Regions from separate parts of the Janthinobacterium sp. JF4 genome, predicted to be linked through region 4. Evidence: predicted binding sites of a transcription regulator. Region 4 holds the regulator's gene; each other region holds the start of a gene.
The links. Region 4 encodes sigma-54, which starts transcription at its own class of promoters, with help from an activator protein. Its sites were predicted from a motif close to TGGCANGNAANCTGCTTT; they were not measured.
Positions count from the first base shown of each region.

Region 1: AC54AF_RS25410 (beta-propeller fold lactonase family protein) is a predicted target of sigma-54. The motif match lies at 2,279-2,296, and genes of this name have one in related genera.
Region 2: AC54AF_RS17670 (EDSAP-1 family PEP-CTERM protein) is a predicted target of sigma-54. The motif match lies at 1,490-1,507, and genes of this name have one in related genera.
Region 3: AC54AF_RS04025 (pilin) is a predicted target of sigma-54. The motif match lies at 1,858-1,875, and genes of this name have one in related genera.

Region 1 covers NZ_JCAQAV010000058.1:9,798-14,319, forward strand. Annotated here, with positions in the region: gene adh (aldehyde dehydrogenase) at 1-921, opposite strand, end outside; gene AC54AF_RS25410 (beta-propeller fold lactonase family protein) at 1,258-2,214, opposite strand; gene AC54AF_RS25415 (TonB-dependent receptor family protein) at 2,419-4,522, shown strand, end outside.
Region 2 covers NZ_JCAQAV010000024.1:36,201-40,722, reverse strand. Annotated here, with positions in the region: gene AC54AF_RS17675 (EDSAP-1 family PEP-CTERM protein) at 1-327, opposite strand, end outside; gene AC54AF_RS17670 (EDSAP-1 family PEP-CTERM protein) at 436-1,416, opposite strand; gene AC54AF_RS17665 (nucleotide disphospho-sugar-binding domain-containing protein) at 1,605-2,837, opposite strand; gene AC54AF_RS17660 (hypothetical protein) at 2,974-3,147, shown strand; gene AC54AF_RS17655 (hypothetical protein) at 3,416-3,553, shown strand; gene AC54AF_RS17650 (hypothetical protein) at 3,683-4,051, shown strand; gene AC54AF_RS17645 (acyl-CoA thioesterase) at 4,143-4,522, shown strand, end outside.
Region 3 covers NZ_JCAQAV010000003.1:73,016-77,537, forward strand. Annotated here, with positions in the region: gene sucC (ADP-forming succinate--CoA ligase subunit beta) at 1-802, shown strand, start outside; gene sucD (succinate--CoA ligase subunit alpha) at 816-1,697, shown strand; gene AC54AF_RS04025 (pilin) at 1,912-2,376, shown strand; gene AC54AF_RS04030 (flagellar brake protein) at 2,398-3,120, opposite strand; gene AC54AF_RS04035 (DUF6713 family protein) at 3,284-3,664, shown strand; gene moaC (cyclic pyranopterin monophosphate synthase MoaC) at 3,665-4,171, opposite strand; gene AC54AF_RS04045 (beta-barrel assembly-enhancing protease) at 4,369-4,522, shown strand, end outside.
Region 4 covers NZ_JCAQAV010000002.1:97,445-101,966, forward strand. Annotated here, with positions in the region: gene rapZ (RNase adapter RapZ) at 1-125, shown strand, start outside; gene AC54AF_RS02245 (enoyl-CoA hydratase/isomerase family protein) at 126-1,211, opposite strand; gene hpf (ribosome hibernation-promoting factor, HPF/YfiA family) at 1,346-1,708, opposite strand; gene AC54AF_RS02255 (RNA polymerase factor sigma-54) at 1,778-3,256, opposite strand; gene lptB (LPS export ABC transporter ATP-binding protein) at 3,261-4,016, opposite strand; gene lptA (lipopolysaccharide transport periplasmic protein LptA) at 4,016-4,522, opposite strand, start outside.

The sequences.
Region 1 (4,522 bases), on a different contig from region 4:
CACGCGCGATGGGCAGGTGCACACTTCGCCCTGGTTCAGCGCGAACATGGCAAAACCTTCCAGGCACTTGTCGAAATAATCATCGTCCGCATCCATCACGTCTTCAAAGAAGATGTTCGGCGACTTGCCGCCCAGCTCGAGAGTGACGGGAATCAGGTTTTGCGCCGCGTAGCCCATGATCAGGCGGCCCGTGCCCGTTTCGCCCGTGAAGGCGATCTTGGCGATGCGCTTGCTCGACGCCAGCGGCTTGCCCGCTTCCAGGCCGAAACCGTTGATGATGTTCAGCACGCCCGGTGGCAGCAAGTCACCGATCAGCTCGATCAACACCATGATGGAGGCCGGCGTCTGCTCGGCCGGTTTCAAGACCACGCAATTGCCGGCGGCCAGGGCTGGCGCCAGTTTCCACACGGCCATCAAGATCGGGAAATTCCACGGGATGATCTGGCCCACGACACCCAGCGGCTCATGGTAGTGATAGGCATAGGTTTCCGCGTCGATTTGCGCGACGGAACCTTCCTGCGCGCGGATGCAACCGGCGAAATAACGGAAATGGTCGATGGCCAGCGGAATGTCGGCATTCATCGTTTCGCGGATCGGCTTGCCGTTGTCGATGGTTTCCGCCGTGGCGATCAGGCTCAGGTTCTGCTCGATGCGGTCGGCGATGCGGTTCAGGATATTGGCGCGCTCGGCAGGCGACGTCTTGCCCCAGGCATCCTTGGCGGCATGCGCGGCGTCCAGCGCCAGCTCGACGTCTTCCGCCGTGGAGCGGGCGATTTCGCAAAATGGCAAGCCGGTGATCGGCGTAATGTTAGGAAAATATTCACCTTTTACCGGTGCAACGAATTTACCGCCAATGTAATTGTCATAGCGTTGTTTGAAGGGATTGGCTACGCCCAGTTTGCTGATGTCTGCGAGATTCATGTCGTCCTCTATCGGGTTAATTAGAATGAAATTACTTAATTAAAATCAAACGTCCTGGTACAGATGGGGGTGAGTACATGGGGTCTTCCGCAAATGCCGTGCCAGCTCGCCGCCCCCTTACAAACTTAGCCGGTTTTACCCTTGTTACAAGGGCGTGGCACCAATCCCGGCGCGCTTTTCAGCGTATCCCCCGGGCATGAAAGGAGGGCCGGGTCTGTTGGCGTTTTGAACAAGGTGGCAGCGTCCTGTTCCAATCCGGGCCAGCCCTGCTGCCGCCCCCCTGCGCCGCTACACAATGGAACAGGTGTACCAGACTGGAACACCTTCTCTGCGCCACTACCGAATCACCACGCCCCATGGCAATTCGCCCACGGCAATATCGGCCACCTTCTGTGCGCTGGCCGTGTCGATGACGGAAACGCTGTTCGAGCGGCCATTGGCCACGTACAGCTTGGCGCCGTCGGGCGTGATGGCCATGTTCCACGGACGCTTGCCGACGGCAATGGTGGCCGTGACCTGCTTGCTGGCCGTGTCGATCACCATCACCGTGCCGTCCGTGCCATTCGAGACATACACCTGCTTGCCGTTGGGGTGGACCACGATGCCATTTGCATTCTTGCCAGCGGGAATGGTGGCGATGGCCTTGCGCGCGGCCATGTCGATCACGTAGACGGCATTGACCAGCTCGCACGCCACGTAGGCGCGGCCCGAGTCCGGACTGAAGCCGATGCCGCGTGGGCGCAGTCCCACGGCGATGGAAGTCACCTGGCGGCGTTGCGCCACATCGATGACGTCGACTTGCTCGGCCTCTTCCGCGCTGACCAGCAGCCAGCGCCCATCGGGACTGAACACGGCATGTTCCGGATTACGTCCCTGCACCTTGATATCGGCGAGCAAGGTACCTGTGTGGCCATCGAGCAAGGCCACGCTATTGTTTTCCTCGACGGCCACGGCCACATAATGACCGTCCCGGGAAGCGCTGACACCTTCGGGCGACTTGCCCAGCGCCACCGCGCGCACGGGCGTGCCGGCAGCGTTATCGATCAGCAACAAGGCGCTGCTGGCGGCGTCCGTGACAAACAATTGCCGCCCGGTGGGGTCGGCGGCGATGCCGCGCGGCCGCTTGCCTGCGGCGATCTGGCGCACTACCTGGTCGGTAGCCGTGTCGATCACGCTCAAGGTGCCCGATTTTTCATTGGGGACATAGGCAAACGGAGCGGCCTGGAGGGCGCTGCTGGCGAGCGCAGGCAGCAGCCAGCACACCTGGCGCAAGCGCGAGAAGAAGTTGGGCATAATCACCTTTTCAATGGAAAAACACAGGAAAAACGCGCGGCATCGGCGCCTATGACAATTGCTGTATGCAAACGCCGTGCCACGGACAAGCGTATAATTTCAGCCCACCAATGGAGACATGGCAGGCATATTGCTTGATAAGACTATGCAGACCTGTGCCGCTCACGCGCTCAAGCAGGCTTTTATTCACATTGGAGAATCCGCATGCAGCATCGTTTCCGCCTGAACACCATCGCCAGCCTGTTTGTCGCCGGCAGCGCCACCCTGGTCCCCCACGTCTTTGCCGCCGAGGCAGCTGATCCGGCCAACGGGCAACTCATGGATACGGTGGTCGTCAGCGGCAGCCGCATCGCCCACCCCAGCCAGGAAGTGCCGGCCTCGATCGACGTCGTCGGCAGCGCTCGCATCCAGGATGGGCAAATCCGCGTCAACGCATCGGAAGCGCTGGCCGCCGTGCCGGGCCTGGTCGTGCAAAACCGCCAGAACTATGCGCAAGACTTGCAGATCTCGTCGCGCGGCTTCGGCGCACGCTCAGCCTTCGGTGTGCGCGGCGTCAAACTCATCAGCGATGGCATTCCCGCCAGCATGCCCGATGGCCAGGGCCAGGCCGCCACCTTCAACCTCGATACGGCCGAGCGCATCGAAGTGCTGCGCGGCCCGTTTTCTGCCATCTACGGCAACCACTCAGGCGGCGTGATCCAGCTGTTTTCCAAGGATGGACAAAATCCCCCGTCCGTCGAACTGAATGTGACAGGCGGCAGTTTCGGCACCAGCAAGGTGGACTTGACGGCGCAAGGCCAGACAGGCGGCATCGGCTACGTGCTCGACGGCTCGCGCTTCCGCACGGATGGTTTTCGCGACCACAGCGCCGCCACGCGCGAACAGGCTTTCGGCAAGATCACCGTCAAGCCGACGAAGGACAGCAAGCTGACCATCGTCGCCAACAGCCTGCACCAAGGCAACACGCAAGATCCGTTGGGCGCCACCTGGGCCACGTTTGCCCGCGACCCGCGCGCCGGCGAAATCGACACGACGGATACACAGAACCCGAGACGCACCCTGGCCGAACGCTACAACACGCGAAAGAGCATCGACCACCAGCAAATCGGCGCCACCTATGAACAGTCGTTCGGAGATGACCGCCTGCGTGTGATGGTGTATGGCGGCAACCGCGACGTGATTCAATACCAGGCATTTACCAAAGGCTTCCAGGCCCCGGCCAGCCATTCGGGCGGCGTGGTCGATTTCCAGCGCCAGTTCTATGGCATCGACACCAACTGGCTGCATGTGAACCAGCTGGCCGGGGGCAAGCTGAGCACCACCATCGGCATCGATTATGGCCGCTCCAGCGATGACCGCACCGGCTATGAGAATTACATTGGCAATAGCTTTGGCGTAAAAGGCAAGCTGCGCCGCGACGAGCAGAATGTCGTGTCCAGCCTCGATCCGTATGTCCAGGCGGAATGGCAAAACGGGCCGTGGCTGCTCAGCGCAGGTGTGCGCTACAGCAAGATGAAAGTGTCGGTCAACGACCACTTCCTCGGCAATGGCAATGACAGCGGCAGCCTCGAGTTCAGCCATACGACACCAGTGCTGGGCCTGCTGTATAAACTGACGCCGAACGTCAACGTCTACGCCAGCGCCGCGCGCGGCTTCGAAGCGCCCACCTTGAATGAGCTGTTTTACTCGGGCACGGGCGGCGGCTTCAATTACCAGCTGAAACCGGCCACCAGCACCAACCTGGAAGCGGGCATCAAGGCCAGGATCAATAACAACACGCACATCAACGCGGCCGTGTTCCAGATCAAGACCAACGACGAACTGGTGGTCGACAAGTCCAGCGGCGGGCGCACCAGCTATCGCAATGCGGGTAAAACCTTGCGCCAGGGTATGGAAGTATCGCTGGACTCGAACCTGTCGTATGGTTTCACGGCAAAAGTGGCGCTCACCAGCCTGCACGCCGTGTATGACCAGGCCTTTGGCAGCGTGCGCGAAGGTAGCCGCTTGCCGGGCGTGCCCAGCGCCAACCTGTTTGCGGAACTGGCCTGGAAAGACACGCTCGACCGTTTTGGCGCGGCGCTGGAAAGCGTGGCCAGCAACCAGATCTACGCGGAGGACAGCAACAGCGAAAAACCGGCGCCCGGCTATACGGTGTTCAATGCGCGCTTCAACGCCAAGCAAAACGTGGGCAACTGGCGCTTCAAGGAATTTGCCCGCCTGAACAATCTTTTCGACAAGACCTACGTGGGCTCCGTCATCGTCGGCGACAGCAACAAGCGCTACTATGAAGCGGCGCCGGGACGTAATT
Region 2 (4,522 bases), on a different contig from region 4:
CGCCTCGCCGCGCGCATACGCGGCATTGCCCATGCCTTGCCGGGTAAAGTCGTTTTCTCCCTTGGTGACGGCGCCGCGTTTCGCTTGCGGCGCATCGATCTCATTGCTGCCGCCATGGATGATGCTGCTGCCGTCGAGCGTGGCGGTGGTGCGCGACAGGTCGATGTTGTTGATCAAGGTGGTGGAGCCGCTGGGATTGCTGATGACCAGGCCAAAGACGCTGGTGTACGAATAGCCGTAGGCGGCGGCACTGGCGGTGCCACTGCTGGCCAGCAATAGCCAGGCCAAGAAGACCGTTGGCAGTCGGCTGCAAGAAAATATAGTCATGAAAATCCTCATCTCCTGATCGGCCGCGTTGTAAGGAAAACCGACAGGCTTGCCACATAAAAAAGGCGAGGAGAGCCCCTCGCCTGTGAATCCCTCCTGTTGCCTGCTTCAGGCGGCAACCTTGCGGCGACGGGCATAGCTCAGGCCGGCCAGACCCAGGCCCAGCAAGGCCAGGGTGCCCGGTTCCGGCACCGCTTGTTTCACCAGGTCCACGCTTTCCACCGCATTCAGGGTCAGCGTGTAGTTGCCGGCCGTTAAAGCATTGCTGACGGAGCTGAAGTTGCTGCCGCACGCTGTGCCAACGCCGGTGCCCGTGGGCGTGCCGCAGCCGGAAGGGTCGTAGGTGAACAGGTTGCCGCGCGTGAGGAAATTGGTCGCCAGGCTGGTGTTCAGGTTGGCGCCATCGGCGTTTTCCGTGCCGCCGAAGATGCCAGACCCGATCGCGCCATCGGGTGTCCAGTTGAATACCGTCGCGCCGGTCGCATCCGTGATGGTGAAGGTGACGACCAGGTTGGCCGTTGCGGTAGACAGCTGGCCGACCGTGCTTTGCAGGAAGACTTGCATGAAGGGCGATGCCAGGAAGTCAAAGCTCAGGGTTGCCGTGGGCGAACCGACGATGAAATCGACGGAAAAGCCCGTGGTCGAGCCATTGCGCCCGGAGGCGTCGGCCGTGCCGGCGGGGCCGTCGAGGTGGGCTTCGGCCACGTTCACCACCTGGGTGGAGGTGGAGCCGGGCGGGAACGAGGGAAACTGCGTGCTGACGATCTGCGCATCGCCGCGCGAATAATTGCCCGATGGACCTTGCTGCGTGAAGTCATTCTCGCCCTTGGTGACGGCACCGACGTTGGCGCGTGGGGCATCGAGCGAGCCGGAGCCGCCATTGATGACGCTGACGCCATTCAGGGTGGCCGTGCTGCGCGAGATGGTGGTGCTGTTGGCGACCGTGATCTGGCCCGTCGGCACGGCGATCACCAGGCCGAAGATGTTGTTGTACGAATAGCCGTAGGCGCCCGCCTGTGCGCTACCGGCGGCGCACAGCATGGCCAGTGCCGTTGCGGCCGGGAGCAGTTTCAGTTTGGAGAGTTTCATTGTGTTCACCTCGTGGTTGAGTGAGTCTGGAAGTGTTGCCTGAGTCCTGTCGGCAGGTGCTCATGGCCAGTACCTAGCGACTTCCATGCCAACGCATGAGGTTCTTTTGAAATCAATGACTTGGCGTGCTTTTGTTGGCGCGGTGCAGGTGTTGCCGGACGCACTGTAAGAAAAACCGACGCCGCCCGTCAAGGCTGGCTGCCATGCGGCAACGGGCCCAACAGGGCGCGCATATGGGGCAGCAAGCGCTGCCCTGGCACATAGTCGCGCATGGCCGTGGCCAGCTGGCGCGCCGCCAGCCTGGCCCGGCCATCGTCGAGCATGCGCGTGGCGGCATGGCGCAGGGCGGTTTCCTGGAAGCGGTCGGCGCGCAGCAGCAGGCCGGCGCCGGCCCCCGCGATGCCATGCATGTTGAGGAATTGATCGAGGTTGCCGGCGATGCCGATGACGGGTACGCCTGCCGTCAGCGCCTGCTGGCTGGTCGGGCTGCCGCCGTTGCAGATCACCAGGCTGGCGCGCCGGGCCGCTGCGTCGCCCGGCAGAAAGGGCGCGACACAGGCGTTCGGCGGCACGGCGTCGATGCGGATGGTGCCGGCCGTGGCCGCCAGTACGGTGACGGGCAGGGGCGCCAGCGCGCGCAGCACGCGCGGCAGCAACTGCCCCTGGCCGGAGCTGCCCAGGGTGACATAAATAATGGGCCGTCCGCTGCTCAGTTCCGGGCGCTGCCACCAGTCCGGCAAGTCGAGCGGCGGCGCCCAGATGATGGCGCCCAGGTAGTCGTGCGTGGACGGCATGGCATGCGGCGGGAACAGTTGCGGAATATCCGCGTACAAGGTGTGGTCGGCATCCGTATAGATGCGCCGCAAGTCGCTGCCCAAGGATGGCAGGCCATGGCGGCGGCGCACGCGGTTCAGGGGCACGGCATGCGAGGCGAAGGCCAGCGGGCGGATCAGGCGGAACAGGGGGGCGGCCAGCCAGATGGGCAGCATGCCTGTCAGGGGCAGGCTGGGCACCGTGTAGTGCTGGCGCACGTAAGGGCTCCAGTAGGCATTGCTGATGGTGATGTAGGGAATGCGCTGCAAGCGGGCGCTGACCGACAGCGACAGGCGAAAGTCGCCGATCACGAGATCGGGCTGGACGGCATTGAGCAGGCGCAAGTCGTCTTCCACATACGCGTGCAGCGTGCTTTCCGTGTAGACAGGCTTGCCGCGGGCTAGCGCCTGCAGGAATTGCAGCGATGAAATACTGTCGATGCGCCAGCGCCGGAAGGGGGCTTGCTTGAAACAAAAGTCGTAGCCATCGGCGCAGGCGAAATGCACCTCGTACTCTTGCTCGTCCAGGCCCTGGGCCAGGCTCAGGGGGCGGCCAACATGGGCCAGGGTCGCTGCCTCGGCCATAAAGAGGATTTTCTTGCGCGCCATGGGGATCGCTTGCACTCGCAGGAGGAGATACCTGCCAAGTTGGAGTGACGCCACGCCGTTTAGTTCCCCCGCAGCCTGCCAGTGGCGGGCGCCAGGATTTGGCCGCATCGGCTACAGTGGGGCAAAGGAGGTCACCATGCAGCCACAATTCCATCTTGCCCCGTTGCGTGCGCACAGCACGCCCGAACCCGATATGCCGCCACCGCCGGAAGGCGATCCCGTCACGCCGCCGCCGGAACAGCCGCCCCACATCGACCCCGTGCCGGTCGAGGAGCCGACGCCGCCACCACTGCCCGTGAAAATGCATTGACCGGATCGCGCGGCAAGTTCTCGCAGCCCGCAGCCATGGCGCATGGCGACCCGTCATGCGCGGTCGCGGGGAGACCTGTACCGCGTTTATTTCCAATCGGAAATGGACTGCGGTGCCGCCGCCGGCGCCACGCCATTTAAACAACAAAAATGCGCATAAATGTTGCCGAGTGGATACAAATCAAGCTCTAACTGTCGAGTGTCATGCGGCCGTCACGATTCTGTTCTTATAATGAGACATCATAAAAATTCTTGTACAGGAGACCATCATGGGCAATTCCTTGCATAACAAAATCTACCTGGGACGTCGTCCTGTGATGACCAGCAAAAACCTTTTGGCACTGGCGCTGGCGGGCGCCGTGGCGGGTTGTGGTCTGGCATGGCTGCTGCTGCGCAGCTATAAATAAGGGCTGTCCAGCCCGCCTTTCAGTCGTCCGTTCGCGGCGCGAGCGGTGACCGATTCACGTTGCCTGTTGCCGATGCGCAGCGGGGCGCGTACCATGGGGGCCGAACACCTGGCCTTTTATGGAAAAGTAATGAAGAACGAGAAATTAACAACCGATGAATATGACGCGCTGGAGCAAGTTGCACGCGGCATCAAGACCGAGCGCCCCAGCGCTTGCGTTGCCCGCAATGCCAAGCGCCTGTCCGGCCTGAAGCTGCTCAGCTATGCACGCGATGGCCGTCTGTCCATCACCGAGAAAGCGCAGCAACTGCTGTTCCTGCGCCGCTGCATCATGGGCTTGCGCGCCGTCGCCGCCGATCCGCTGACCAAGCTGGAGTCGGACGTGGCCTATTTCCTGGGCAAGAAAGCCCATATCGTGGCGCGCGCCGAAGGCGAGGGCCACGACATTTCCGACAAGGGCCGCGAGTCGCTGGCCGACATCGACACCCTGGGACTGTAGCAGCCTGTCCCGGCAACCGGCCCCTGGGGCCGGTTTTTGCATCCCCCTCTTTTTATTCTTTTCCCCTTTGGAGAACACTTTGGACAGCGCGATGAACTGGTCGGCCCACGAACTGACGATGACGGTCTTGATGACGCCCGATATGGCCAATTTTTCCGGTAACGTGCACGGCGGCACCATCCTGAAATACCTCGACAGCGTTGCCTATGCCTGCGCCAGCCGCTATTCGGGCAGCTACGTGGTCACCCTGTCGGTGGACCAGGTGATGTTCCTGCAGCCTATCCACGTGGGCGAACTGGTGACGTTCCTCGCCTCGATCAACTACACGGGGACGACGTCGATGGAAGTGGGCATCCGCGTGGTGACGGAAAACATCCAGCAGCGCCTGGTGCGCCATGCCAACAGCTGCTATTTCACGATGGTGGCCGTCGATGCCAACCGCAAGCCCGTGGCCGTGCCGCCGCTGGTGCT
Region 3 (4,522 bases), on a different contig from region 4:
GATGGCGTCGTCCGAAGGCGGCATGGACATCGAAGAAGTGGCCGAGAGCCACCCGGAGAAGATTCACCACGTCACCATCGATCCAGGCGTTGGCCTGACCGATGCCCAGGCAGACGACATCGCTGCCAAAATCGGCGTGCCTGCCGGCTCCATCGCTGACGCCCGCGTCAACCTGCAAGGCCTGTACAAAGCGTACTGGGAAACCGATTGCTCGCTGGCCGAAATCAACCCGCTGATCGTTACCGGCAGCGGCAAGGTCATCGCCCTGGACGCCAAGTTCAACTTTGACCCGAACGCGCTGTTCCGTCATCCGGAAATCGTCGCCCTGCGCGACCTGGACGAAGAAGATCCAGCTGAAATCGAAGCGTCGAAATTCGACCTGGCCTATATTTCGCTCGACGGCAACATCGGTTGCCTGGTGAACGGCGCCGGCCTGGCCATGGCCACCATGGACACCATCAAGCTGTTCGGCGGCGAGCCAGCCAACTTCCTGGACGTCGGCGGCGGCGCCACGGCAGAAAAAGTGACCGAAGCGTTCAAGATCATGCTGAAAAACCCAGGCCTGAAAGCCATCCTGGTGAACATTTTCGGCGGCATCATGCGTTGCGACGTGATCGCTGAAGGCGTTATCGCCGCAGTGAAAGCCGTCTCGCTGAACGTGCCACTGGTCGTGCGCATGAAGGGCACCAACGAAGACCTGGGCAAGAAGATGCTGGCCGATTCCGGTCTGCCTATCATCGCAGCCGACACCATGGAAGATGCAGCCAAGAGCGTCGTTGCCGCTGCTGCCGGTCAAGCTTAATTAAGGAATCAACATGTCCATTCTGATCAATAAAGATACCAAAGTCGTTACCCAAGGGATCACCGGCAAGACCGGCCAGTTCCACACCCGCGGTTGCCGCGACTACGCGAACGGCAAAGCTGCCTTCGTAGCAGGCGTGAACCCGAAGAAAGCCGGCGAAGACTTCGAAGGCATTCCTATTTTCGCTAACGTCACCGAAGCGAAAAAAGAAACCGGCGCCAACGTTTCCGTGATCTACGTACCGCCAGCAGGCGCGGCAGCGGCGATCTGGGAAGCTGTCGAAGCTGAAATGGATCTGGCCATTTGCATCACCGAAGGCATTCCAGTGCGTGACATGATGGCTCTGAAAGACCGCATGGCTAAAGCCAACAGCAAAACCTTGCTGCTGGGCCCTAACTGCCCAGGCCTGATCACGCCAGACGAAATCAAGATCGGCATCATGCCAGGCCACATCCACAAGAAGGGCCGTATCGGCGTGGTGTCGCGTTCGGGTACCCTGACTTATGAAGCAGTGGGGCAATTGACCGCACTGGGCCTGGGCCAATCGTCGGCAGTCGGCATCGGCGGCGACCCGATCAACGGTCTGAAGCACATCGACATCATGAAGATGTTCAATGATGATCCAGATACCGACGCCGTCATCATGATCGGCGAAATCGGTGGTCCGGACGAAGCCAACGCGGCTTATTGGATCAAAGACAACATGAAAAAACCGGTCGTTGGCTTCATCGCTGGCGTGACCGCTCCTCCAGGCAAGCGCATGGGCCACGCCGGCGCGCTGATCTCTGGCGGTGCCGATACGGCTCAAGCCAAGCTGGAAATCATGGAAGCTTGCGGCATCACCGTGACCAAAAACCCGTCGGAAATGGCGCGTCTGCTGAAAGCCATGCTGTAATTTCAGCCTGGTCACCGCAGTACAAAAAAGGAGCTTCGGCTCCTTTTTCTTTGTCCGTAAGACAGGCCGCTGCCCGGCCTGGGCCGACGCAACTGGTCCGAACCTGCCCAAAAGTGTCGCTTTTCTTTCCACGTGTGCCGCCGCTGCCCGGGCGCGCCGCTGGCATGGTGCTTGCACCATTCCCTGCGTGAGCAATGCACCATGGGAGGATACGATGCGCGCGCAAAGCGGATTTACCCTGATAGAACTGATGATCGTGGTGGCCATCGCCGGCATCCTGGCGGCCGTGGCCATTCCCCAATATGGCGACTATACGATGCGGGCCAAGGTCAGCAACGTACTGGCCGCCGCCGCGCCGTTGAAAACGGCCGTGGCCCTGTGCGTGCAGGAAAATGGCGGAGCGGCCACCGCCTGCAGCACGCCCACCGAGAGCGTACCAAGTTCCATTCCCGTGTTCAGTGCCACGCGCGAAGTGGCGAGCGCCACCGTGGACAAGGGGAATATCGTGCTAACCCTCGCTGCTGACCTGGGCACGGGGATCGGTGGACAAAGCGTGACGATGACCATGAAGCCGGGCACCAGCAGCCTGAGCTGGTTTAACAGCACCAGCGTGACGAATCCGGCGGCGAAGGAAGCGATTACCAAAAACAACATTCCCGACGTGACCCCGACTCTGTAAGCGGCGCTGGCCAGCCGGGTATCAGACGATTTTTTGCCGGTCCGCGATCAGCGCTTCATAGGTGAGGTTTTGCAGCAGGGTGTAGTGGGTCGGTTCCAGGTCGATGAATTGCACGCCATACGTATAGATTTCCGCCACTTCGGCGGCATGGCCATTCGACGGCTTGCCCACGCTGACGTTCTGGATGCGCGCGCGCGTATTGACGCGCATCTGATGCTTGTTCGGCTGCACCAGCAGGGTAAAGCTGAGCGCCACGCCTTCGTCGTCCGGCGTGAGCATGCTGGGCGCCTCGATCAGCGCACCCGAGACGCTGAGGTTGACGATGAACACGGGCACGGCCGCCACGTCGCGGTAGCTCAGTTGCGCCGGAATGTCCACCTTCACGCGCATGGCCGTGCGCAGGCTGGTGCCCTGGATGGCATCGGGAAAGCTCAGATGCACATAATTGAGCGGGCGGCCAAAGATGCGCAGCACGCTGCACGCAAACGAACACACGGTGACGCCGGAAAACACGCGGATGGTCAGCTTGTCGCCCTCGTTGAGCACGATGGACGCGCCGTTTTCCATGGGAATCTTGACGATCAGGTACTCATCTTTCACGTAGCCGATCACGGTCGAGAAATGCTGGATGGGTTTGATGGTGCGATGCGTGATGAACTGGATGCGTCCTCCCACCTGCAGATGCATGGCCTCGAATTCGAAGTCCTGGAGCTTGTTTTCCGCGGCGGGCTTGTTGCTAGTCATGCGATGCTCATCTGGATATGGTCGACTCGCAGTATGCATGATTTCTTGATGAAAAAGCATTTATGTCAATGAAATTCATCTTGGTACAGAAAAATGCCAGGTGCACGTGCCGGTGCGCGGTGCAGGCTTTACAATTGCATCACTAAAGACAAATGTAAATCTTATGCCACGCAGCTACTTCTGGACCATGTTGTTTCTGATCTTGCATCAAATCGACGCTGCCTACTGGAAAGAGTGGGAAATGTTTCATGTGCCGGGCGGCGTGCAGGGTTTTCTGGTGTTTAACCTGGCGGCGATTGCCCTGGTGCTGGCCGGTTACCGGCACGTGCTGCTGGCAACCCCGCAGGCGCCCGTGTATGCGGGTGTGTGCGCCGCGCTCGGCGTGGGAACGTGTCTGATCCACGCCGGCTTTGCGCTGGCGGGGCTGGAGCAGTTTCACCTGCCCCTGTCGATGGCCATCATCGTGCTGTGCCTGGCCAGTGCCATCTGGCTGCTGTGCGACTTGCGCCGCGTCAAGGTCCATCTTGCGCGCCAGGCAGCATGATTACAGCTCGGCGTGCCAATCGCCCGACTTGCCGCCATGCTTTTCCAGCACGCGCACGTTCGTCATGACCATGCCCCGGTCGACGGCCTTGCACATGTCATAAATTGTCAGCAAGCCGATCTGCACGGAAGTGAGCGCTTCCATTTCCACGCCCGTCTTGCCCGTCGTGTCGACTTGGGCGCGGCAGTGCACGCTGTTGGCCGCCGCATCGACTTCAAAATCGACGGTGACGCGCGTGAGGGCCAGCGGGTGGCACAGGGGAATCAGGTCGCTGGTGCGCTTGGCGCCCATGATGGCGGCGATGCGGGCGATGCCCAGCACGTCGCCCTTCTTGGCGTTGCCGGAGATAATCAATGCCAGGGTGGCGGGCTGCATGCGGATGGTGCCGGCGGCCACGGCGCTGCGGCGCGTGTCTTCCTTGCAGCCCACGTCCACCATATGGGCCTGGCCCGTGGCGTCGAAATGGGTCAGTTCCCCGGCGGGGGCTTGCTTGTCTGCTGTTGTCATGGCGTAAAAATAGGTGAGGAAATCGGGGCGCGGCACACCGGGCCACGCCGTCATGCCACTGGCATGGCGCATGCTTGTTGCGTGGGAATGGGCGCCGCTAACAAGGTATGATAGCACCCGTGAATGCAAAAACTCCCCTTCCGATCGTCCTTGAAAACGCCGGTGCGGCATGGCGGCGCGGCGCCCGGCGCGCATCGGTGCTGACTGCCCTCTGCTTCGCTGCGCCCTGTGCGCTGGCGCAAACGTATACGTCCGCGCCAGCGGCGCCGGCCGCCAGCACGGCGGCCAGGCCGCCCAGCAGCTGGACACCGCTGGCCGTGCCGCCGGCGCCGAACCTGCCGAACCTGGGCG
Region 4 (4,522 bases):
GCTACCTGACGGTGGCCCTCGGCTGCACGGGCGGCCAGCACCGCTCCGTGTACATGGCGGAACGGCTGGCGCAATACTTCGGCCCCAATGAAAGAGTCGTGCTGCGCCACCGCGAGCGCAGCTAGTTAATCGAGGTGGCGCAGCGGATGCGCCGCGGCAGGCCAGACGGGCGCAAAGAAGCGCGCCACCATGGCCGCGTCGACCTCGTCCAGGCTGGCAGGGTTCCAGCGCGGCGCATTGTCCTTGTCCACCACCAGCGCGCGCACGCCTTCGAGCACTTCGCCATGCGCGAAATTGTGGCGCACCACCGTGCGCTCCATGCGCAGGCAATCGGCCACACCCAGGTGGGCGCCACGCTGCAGCAATTCCAGGGTCACCGACATCATCAGCGGCGAACGCAGGCGCATGGCCGCCAGGGCCCTGGCGGCGAACCCGCTGTCGTCCTGTGCCAGCGAAGCCATGATGGCGGCCACGGAAGGGGCGCCGAAATGGCGGTCCAGCGCCGCGCGCGCCGTGGCCAGGGCAGAAACGCCCGCCTCGGCCTGGAACGGCGCCGCCAGCGCCTTGATGGCCACCGGCAAGGCCTCGCCCGGCGTCGATTCGAACAGGGCCAGCAGCGCTCCCATCTGCGCCTCGGGCAGGTAGACATCGGCCAGGCCCGTGTACAGCGCATCGGCCGCGTTGATCGTCAAGCCCGTCAAGCCCAGGTACAGGCCCAGTTGACCGGCCAGGCGAGACAGGAAATAACTGCCGCCCACGTCGGGAAACAGGCCGATATTGACTTCCGGCATGGCCATGCGCGTGCGGCCCGTGACGATGCGCAGTCGGTTGCCAGGCCCGGCTTGCGCCACGCCCATGCCGCCGCCCATCACCACGCCATCCATCACGGCGATATACGGTTTCGGATAGAAATGAATGAGATGGTTGAGCGCATATTCTTCCGTAAAGAAATCTTCCAGCAAGGCGCTGCCGCCTTGCGGCGTGGCCAGGCCCGCATCGTAAAAGAAACGGATGTCGCCGCCGGCGCACAAAGCCTTGTCGCTGCTGGATCGGATGACGACGGCGTCCACCTGCGGATCGTCGCGCCAGGCCAGCAGGGCCGCGCTCAGGGCGCGCACCATCTCCAGCGACAGGGAATTGAAGGCTTTCGGACGGTCGAGCACGATATGCCCGGTACGGTGTCGGATGGAGGTCTGGACGAAGTCGCTCATGGCAAAATGAAAAGAAGTAAGAGTGGAGGACATTCTAGCGCCTGCGCGGGGAAGATTGCGTTCAACAGGTCCAGGCGCAAAAAAGGGCGCAATGTGCGCCCTTAGTTGATCACAACTGCTGGAAGCGGGTGGCCTTAGACGGCGACGACGGCGTCTTCCTCTGAGTTGTCTGGCAGATGCTTGATCGCCTCTTTACCGTGCCCTTGCACTTTGGTTTTGTACTTCATCACTTGCCTATCGAGCTTGTCGATCAGGGTATCGATGGCGGCATACAGGTCGTGCGCCAAGCTTTCCACATAGACAGTTTTGCCACTCAGGCGCAGGTTGACTTCGGCCTTTTGACGTTTTTCTTTCTCTTTGAGGTTATCCACGGTCAGAATCACGGCAATATCGATGACTTGATCGAAATGACGTTTCACGCGCTCCAGCTTCGTTTGTACGTATTCACGGATGGCTGGTGTCACTTCGAGATGATGTCCGCTGATGGTGAGATTCATACACACTCCTAAAGATGATCGGGTTCGTGCGGTCCATCCTATCCGGCCCGCAGAGGAACCGAAAAAAACTTACAAACACTTACGCAGGCTCACTGGCGGAATTTTCAATGCTTCCCGGTATTTGGCAACAGTACGTCGCGCAATCACCATGCCTTGTTCCCCCAGCATGTCCGCAATCTTACTGTCGGATAAAGGATTTTTAGGGTCTTCTGCTCCTGTCAGTTGCACGATCAATGCCCGTATCGCCGTCGATGACGCTTCGCCCCCCGCTTCGGTGGCGACGTGGCTACCAAAGAAATATTTCAACTCGAACATGCCGTGCGGGGTCAGCATGTACTTTTGAGTTGTTACCCGCGAGATAGTACTCTCGTGTAAACCCAGTGTATCAGCTATTTCACGGAGCACAAGGGGGCGCATGGCAACGGCCCCATGCGAGAAAAAGTTCTTTTGTCTTTCTACTATCGCCTGCGCCACGCGCAGGATCGTGTCGAAGCGCTGGCGCATATTCTTGATCAGCCACTTGGCTTCCTGCAACTGTGCGCCCATCGCGCCCTCGCCCTTGCCCTGCTTGAGCAAGTTGGCGTACATGGCGTTGACGCGCAGGCGCGGCATGACGTCGTTGTTCAGGGTGACTTGCCAGCCGTTGCGCGCGCGCTTGACGACGACGTCGGGCACCACGTAATCGGACACGTCCGAGGCGAACACGGCGCCCGGATGCGGGTTGCATTGGCGAATCACCGTCTGCGCTTCGCGCAAGTCTTCATCGTCGCAGTCGAGGGCTTTTTTCAGCTTGTTGAAGTCGCGCTGGGCAAACCAGGCCAGGTGCTTTTCCACGATGACGAGGGCCATGCGGCGCGTCACCATGGCGATGTGCGGCAAGCGCTTGATTTGCAGCGCCAGACATTCGGACGCATTGCGCGCGCCCACGCCCGGGGGATCGAAACTTTGCAAGAGAGACAAAGCCGTGCGCATCTCGTCGGCGTCGATTTCCAGCTCTTCCGGCAGGCGCGCCAGGATGTCGTCGAGCGACTCTTCCAGGTAGCCATTGTCGTCGAGCGCGTCGATGATCAGCTCGACCAGCGCGCGGTCGCGCAATTCGAGCACCGTCACGCGCATCTGCTCCATCAGGTGTTCGCGCAGGGTGCAGTGATGGGCCTCCAATTGCGGGCGCGAATCTTCGTCGTCGGGCGCCTTGCCCCGGCTCGCCTCGCTCCAGTCGCTGTCGCCGCCGTCCGCGGCGGCCGGGCCCTCGCCCGCCTCGCCGTCAAAGGTTTCCGCTTCGGCCGGCGCCGCAGGCGCCTCCTGGCTTGGCGGCTGGGGCGGCGCTTCGGCCGGCGCGGCCGTGGAACTCAAGGCGCCGTCGGACAGCAGGCGCAGCGAACGGTCGAGCGGATCGTCCAGGCGTTCGAGCAAGGGATTGTCCGTCAGCAATTGCTCTAGTTCCTGGTGCAATTCCAGGGTAGACAATTGCAACAGGCGTATCGATTGCTGCAACTGCGGCGTCAGTGCCAGGTGCTGCGAAGTGCGCAGCTGCAATGATTGTTTCATTGGCTTACATACGGAAGTGTTCGCCCAGATAGACCCGGCGTACCGACTCGTTCGCGATGATGTCGTCGGGGCGTCCCGACGCCAGCACCGAGCCCTGGTTGATGATGTAGGCACGGTCGCAAATACCCAGCGTCTCGCGCACATTATGATCGGTGATCAGCACGCCGATATTGCGCTCCTTCAAGAAGCGCACGATGCGCTGGATTTCGATCACGGCGATCGGGTCGACACCGGCGAACGGTTCGTCGAGCAGCACGAAACGGGGATCGGTGGCCAGCGCGCGGGCGATCTCCACGCGGCGGCGCTCGCCGCCGGACAGCGACAGCGCCTGGTTCTCACGCAGCTTTTCAATCTGCAAGTCGGCCAGCAATTTATCCAGCCGCTCCTCGATCTCGGCCTTCGTCAAAGGACGGCCTTCGACGGTCTGGATCTCCAGCACGGCGCGGATATTGTCTTCCACCGTCAGCTTGCGGAAGACGGATGCTTCCTGCGGCAGGTAGGACAGGCCCATCTGCGCGCGGCGGTGGATCGGCAGGCTGGAGATGTCCACGCCGCTGATATCGATGCTGCCGCCGTCGGACGGCACCAGGCCGACGATCATGTAGAACGAGGTGGTCTTGCCGGCGCCGTTCGGGCCCAGCAGCCCCACCACTTCGCCGCATTCGACTTGCAGCGAGACATCATGCACGACTTGCCGCTTGCCATAGGTTTTTTGCAGCCCGCGAACGATCAGGGTGCTGCCGCAACGTGTATTGTCCATTATTTCTTTCCTGGCGCAGGCGTGGCCGGCGCTTTCTCCGCCGCCGGCGCCTTGGTCTTCGGCTGGATCACCATGCGCACGCTGCCGCCATCGGCGGTGCTGGTGCCGCTATCGGAATTTTCCATCGCAAACACTTCCTTGCGGCTGTCATACGAGATGAAGGCGCCATTGGCCACGTCGGTCACTTTCGTGCCTTCCAGGCGCGTCAGCTTGGCTTTGGAAAACAGTTTCACCACTTCCGTCTTGTTGTCGTATTCCACGCGCTCCGCTTCGCCTTCGACCCACAGGTCGCCCGCGCCATCGCGCTTCTGGCGGAAGGTGGCCAGCTTGCCGGGATCGGCCCAGAAGGTAATGAACTGGTAGCCTTGCGGGTCTTCCGTGATCAGGGCCCGGCCCGCCTTCATGGTCAGCGTCCCCTTGACCAGCACGACGTCGCCCGTCAGGGTACGCACCTGCTTGACGTCATCGACGTGGCCACTGCGTGCCGTGATGACGGCTTCCTTCTC